Bdellovibrio bacteriovorus: one gene and its partner. The protein of the gene in region 2 interacts with the protein of the main gene of each other region in a pairwise test. Links are inferred from orthologs where the notes say so. Each region holds a gene or a part of one and is shown on either strand. Other genes may lie near its edges.

Evidence for each region. The genes of interacting proteins can lie anywhere in the genome.
Region 1: the proteins of ftsA (region 2) and AZI87_RS07875 interact in binary tests that used the Escherichia coli proteins (3 or more experiments, as listed by UniProt). The link is inferred for Bdellovibrio bacteriovorus from one-to-one orthologs.

The regions. Positions count from the first base shown.
Region 1 is NZ_LUKD01000001.1:1,630,051-1,633,012, forward strand. It holds AZI87_RS07875 (rod shape-determining protein), read left to right. Parts: upstream 1-940; coding sequence 941-1,984; downstream 1,985-2,962. Other genes in the region: AZI87_RS07870 (hypothetical protein), read left to right, coding at 1-862; AZI87_RS07880 (hypothetical protein), read left to right, coding at 1,998-2,465; AZI87_RS07885 (hypothetical protein), read left to right, coding at 2,449-2,962. UniProt on the Escherichia coli protein: Forms membrane-associated dynamic filaments that are essential for cell shape determination. Acts by regulating cell wall synthesis and cell elongation, and thus cell shape.
Region 2 is NZ_LUKD01000001.1:732,004-734,821, forward strand. It holds ftsA (cell division protein FtsA), read right to left. Parts: upstream 2,128-2,818; coding sequence 874-2,127; downstream 1-873. Other genes in the region: ftsZ (cell division protein FtsZ), read right to left, coding at 1-810; AZI87_RS03460 (cell division protein FtsQ/DivIB), read right to left, coding at 2,242-2,818. UniProt on the Escherichia coli protein: Essential cell division protein that assists in the assembly of the Z ring. May serve as the principal membrane anchor for the Z ring.

The sequences.
Region 1 (2,962 bases), 900 kb from region 2 along the record:
TAATGGCTGTACGACGGGTAAGCACAAACTTCTTTCAAAAAAAGAATTCTGTGATGCTTTACTAAACGATGCGCTTAACAACAACTGCGCGCGTGAATTGCGTATTGAGCACTACAACCGTCAGTGTACGGCGACTCAACCAACGAGTGCCGGCAGCTTACTTCCTGCTAGCGCCGCTCGTTGTATTGTTAGCGGAATGGATTTGAAAGACCGTACCTTCTTAGACAACATGAATCCTTTTAATCCGCAACGTCGTCAAAGTGTGCGCGATATGTTTTGGAATGGAAGACAATCCCAAGCTTATGATCTTCTTTTTTCTAGCAATTCGTATGGCCGAGCTCGTTTCTTAGTTTCGCCCGCTCAAGGCGGTCGTTCTGCCCAAGGCGAGATCCTTTTGCAGCAGCAAAGAGGCGATGATGCGTTTTCTGCCCGTGGCGGGATGGGCTCCTCCCTCCGCATGGTCGTGACAAACTTTACTGACGAAAAAGAAGTCGATGCTGTGTGCATCTCTGACAAAGCTTTCCGCGTTGCCAAAAAAGATTTAAGAACCGTGAAGTGTTCCTTCCGTTTGGGTGGCGCTCACGATCGCAACTCAACAGTTCGTGAAGAGGTTTTGACATGGGACTTAGTAAGTTCTGTGCAAAAAGAAATCTTCCGTACCCGTCGCAGTGGATCCATCGTCGTGAAGCTGAAACCCGCTACCAATGGGGAAGAGGAGCGCATCGAAGTTGAAACTGTGGAGCTCGACATAGACAAAACATTCAAGGCCGAAGCGTCCCTGAATGAAGGTCTGGAAATCCGCTACCAAGGTCGCCAGACCCGTGCCGACTTCTCTCTTCAATGTGCGCCCGCGTCAAAATAACTGCAAGTCGGGGCTAAATATCTGCATTGACTCTGCTTTTCATCGCTCCTAGACTTGAGATGAAAAGAGAGAGTCCGCATGAGTTTTTTTGACAAAGTTCAAGATTATTTTTCGAATGATATTGCCATTGACCTTGGCACCGCTAACACCCTTGTTTACGTAAAAGGACGTGGAATTATTCTCGACGAGCCTTCTGTGGTTGCGGTTCAAAAAAATTATCGCGGAATGCAAAACCGTGTTCTAGCGGTAGGTAAAGAAGCCAAAGATATGTTGGGTCGTACACCTGGCAGCATCGTCGCAATTCGCCCCATCAAAGACGGCGTTATCGCGGACTTCGAAGTCACTCAGTCCATGTTGAAATACTTCATCGGAAAATCTTTGGGCGAGAAAAAATCTTTCATCCGTCCTCGTATCATCATCTGCGTTCCTTACGGAATCACGCAGGTGGAAAAACGTGCCGTGAAAGAAGCTGCTCAATCCGCAGGAGCACGTGAAGTTTATTTGATCGAAGAACCAATGGCAGCCGCGATCGGTGCAGGTCTTCCAATCACAGAACCATCTGGAAACATGGTTGTGGATATGGGTGGCGGTACGACAGGTGTTGCTGTGATCTCTTTGGGTGGTATTGTTTACTGTAAATCTATCAAAGTTGCGGGCGATAAATTCGACGAAGCAATCGTGAACTACGTTCGTCGCCAGTTCAACTTGTTGATCGGTGAAAGAACAGCTGAAAATATCAAAATCCAAATCGGTAACGCTTATCCATTTGAAGAAGAAAAATCGATGGAAATTAAAGGTCGTGACCTTGTTGCCGGTGCTCCAAAAACTATCGAAATCACTTCTTCGCAAGTGAACGATGCTTTGATGGATCCTTTGTCTGAAGTAGTTGATGCTGTTCGTACGGCGCTTGAAAAAACTCCACCGGAATTAGCTTCTGATATCGTTGATAACGGTATCGTACTTACGGGCGGTGGTGCTTTGCTAGCGAACCTTGATGTGTTGCTAAGAGAAAGAACAGGTCTTCCCGTTTCTATCGCAGAAGATCCTTTAAGCTGCGTAGTAATGGGTTCTGGTAAAGTTCTCGACCAGCTTGATCTTCTCAGACAGCTTACAGTCGACTAACATATAAGGAATTATGACCGAGGCTGACGTACAATCTATCGCTTTGTTTTTCTACTTTGCTTTGCTCGATGATCAAAAAGCGATAGAGGCTTCGTCTCAGGCTCTGGCCCTTGGTCGAGCTCGTAAGCAAAGAAATCCTGACTTAAAAAACTCCGTCGCCATTGTAGCCGCTACGAAAACTGTGTGGGATCGATATAAGTCCCGCGTGGCGCGCGGCCGTCCCAATACATCCGTTGAATCGGGTTGGCTGATTCCTGATGGGACTGATTTAGGTCCTTGGCGTGAATTTCAAAAATCAGCATCTGAAGACGAACTGCTGACGGTGATCTGGTCTAAAATTTTAAAACTTGAAGATGATGATATTTCTGAAGGCTTGGGGATCACTCAAGGAACGATTCGTTACCGTTTGGGTCGCGCTCTTCGTAAATTGGGCAGCATGACTCAGGCAGTGGGTAAGTTAAAGCATGGCACAGGAAAATAACATTCCTCTTTCAAAAAAAGGAAAAAGAGAGATCTCTCCTTTTATTGGGCATGAGCTGCTTTACGATTATCTTACTGGTTCCTTAGACAAAGACCGTCGTTTGGCGGTGGAAGATCACGTTAAATTTTCCCGAGACGCCCAGTTAGATCTTACTAAAATTCAAAACGGTCAGGCGTATGCGGAAAAGCTCGCAGACACTGTCGTGTCTCAACACATCATTGGACAAATCAATGCTCCTTCAAGTTATATGTCGGTGCTTATGCAGAAGTCGAACTTCGATAAGTGGCCACAAGGTTTGAAGTGGGGCTTAGAGGCTTTAGTCGTCGTCGTTGGAATCGTAGTATTGTTATCGATCACTCCTTGGCAGAAAGTTATGGAGCTGAGTACGACGACAGGTTCAAAAGAAGTGGTCTTAGCGGAAGTATCTAAAACTGGAACTTCGACAACGGTTGAAGATCAACCCCAGTTTGTGGACGAAGGTGTGAAGGAAACTTCAA
Region 2 (2,818 bases):
ATCAGATCCACCTGTGATGTTCACGATGATGCCAGTCGCGCCATCGATTTTAACATTTTCAAGAAGTGGAGAAGAAATCGCTGCTGTTGCGGCTTCTACAGCGCGGTTTTCACCTTTCGCTGCGCCAGTACCCATGATAGCGATACCTTTAGAAGACATAACAGTGCGGATGTCCGCGAAGTCCAAGTTGATCAAACCGCGGATATTGATAAGGTCGGAAATACCTTTCACCGCTTGAAGAAGAACTTCGTCCGCTTTTTTGAAAGTTTCTAATAGTGGTGTTTTTTCAGCGGCGATCGAAAGTAGCTTTTGATTCGGGATAACGATCAAAGTATCTACGTTCTCTTTTAGTTCTTGCAAACCGCCTTCAGCGTGTTTACCGCGTTTTTTACCTTCGAACAGGAAGGGCTTAGTGACCACACCGATTGTCAAAGCGCCAAGTTCGCGCGCAATCTTCGCAACAATCGGAGCGCCACCTGTACCTGTTCCGCCACCCATACCCGCAGTGACGAACACCATGTCCGCGCCTTCCAATTTCTCAACAATCTCATTATATGATTCAATGGCAGCTCTGCGACCCACATCTGGGTTTGCACCTGCGCCCAAACCTTTTGTCAAATCGAGACCCAACTGAATTTTGTTAGGAGCTTTATTTGCATTCAAAGCTTGGATATCTGTGTTGGCAACGATGAACTCAACACCGGTCATGTTAGATTCGATCATCGTCGTAACAGCATTGCTACCGCCACCGCCGACACCGACAACTTTAATATTCGCTCCGATATTGATATTTTCCTCTAGCTCAAACATTCGACCCTCCCCTATTTTATACCGCCAGCCCAGGCTACGGCGGTGATCCAGGTAAAAAACTTTTTAAAAAATCTGTCCGAAAAAATCTTTGATCTTCTTCGTGATACCGTCGAGAGACTCGCCGATGTTCACTTCTTGCTGCTGATGACCTGCCTGCAAATCTTTTCTTTGTGCTAGTGCATACAACAAAAGTCCGACGGCTGCTGAGAACTCTCCAGATTTCACAACATCTGTCAGACCGCCGATTTGCTGAGGAGTACCTCGACGAACCGGAATATCAAAAATAAACTCACCCATCTCAATCAGACCATCCAGTTGACTTGCGCCGCCGGTAAGAACGATTCCCGAACCCAACATTGGCATCAAACCACTCATGCGCAAATCGTTCGCGATCAAGTTCAGAGTTTCCTCTGCTCTTGCTTCGATCACGTCTGCTAAGTCTTTGCGAGGAATCACGCGGGCTTTTCTGCCGCCGACACCTTCGACCTCGATAGTTTCATTTTCATTCACCATAGAAGCCATGGCGCAACCATGCTTCTTCTTTAAAGCCTCTGCCGCAAACTGTGGAGTGCGAAGTCCTACAGCCACGTCATGAGTGAAGTGCTGACCACCCACCGGAATTGTCGATGAATGCGCCACACTTCCGTTGACGAAATACAAGGCATTGCAAGCGCCGCCGCCCATGTCGACAACACACACGCCCAGATTTTTTTCGTCATTAGAAATAACTGCGGTCGCTGAAGCCAACTGCCCCAGAACCAGACCCGAAATTTTAAGTCCCGCTTTTTCAACACATTTCACCGAGTTGTTGATCGCGCTTTGGCTGCCCGTCACGATGTGAACGTTGGCTTCCAAGCGGATGCCTGACATGCCCACAGGATCTGTGATGCCGTCTTGGCCGTCGACTTTGAATTCTCTAGGAAGAATGTGCAGAACAGTGCGATCTGCCGGAACCGCTACGGCTTTTGCCGCTTCGATCACGCGATCGATTTCAGAAGGGGTCACTTCGCGATTTTTAATTGCGACCATGCCCTTTGAATCAAAAGACGAAATGTGCGTGCCCGCAACGCCGACCCATACTTCAGAGACGGAATAGCCAGACATCAATTCTGCTTCTTCTTTAGCTTTTTTAATGGATTCCGTTGTGGCCTCGATATTCACCACAACGCCTTGGCGAATGCCCGTATTAGGAGCAGTTCCTACGCCAGCGACTTCGATTTTTCCGTCGGAATTGACTGTGCCGATCACAAAAGAGACTTTGGTAGACCCAATGTCCAAACCAGCCAATACCGGTGCCTTCGGTTTTGATGTACTCATCCTTAAGTCCTCACGGATGCTTAATCTAATGTTGTAGAACCACCCGATAAAATCATTTCAAAGGGTTTTCAAAGCGAGCTTGACCCGACTTTGATCGGTCCTCCAGACTTAAGCTTAGGGATCCTTACGCAACCTGACAAGGACTTTCTTAGACAGATTCGCATCTATGACGCGCGCGTCAAATTGGCGAGATTCGAGATAGTCGACGACTTGTGAGACTCGAGCGGCCTTGAGTGAAACTTGGTCTTCGCCCATCTTCACTTGAATTCCGGTCTTTATCATCGTCATCCAAAAACCTTCTTTAGAGTCGTGGCGAATTTCAGAAATCGTTTTTTTACTGAACGATCCTTCAGCAGGAATTTGTTCGATCACTTCCACTGCTTTTTTTCTAAGCTCACTTTTCTTCTGAAAACTTTCGCCGTCTAGAAGAGCCACATCAGGAGCTTGCTTGGTTTCAACAGGATCTAAAAAACTTCCGTCTTTAATAATAGGTACAAGTTTTCCACCCTTACCCATATAAAGAAGTTTCACTTCATAAGGACGTACGCGCACAGCAAGAGTCGCCGGCCAGCTGCGTTTGATATTCAGCTGCTCCACCCAATTTAAATCCGAAACTTCACGAGAGATTTTTTTAAGTTTGATGTTCCAAAGTGAAATGCCCTTGTACTTCGCCAAAGACGCTTCAAGACGG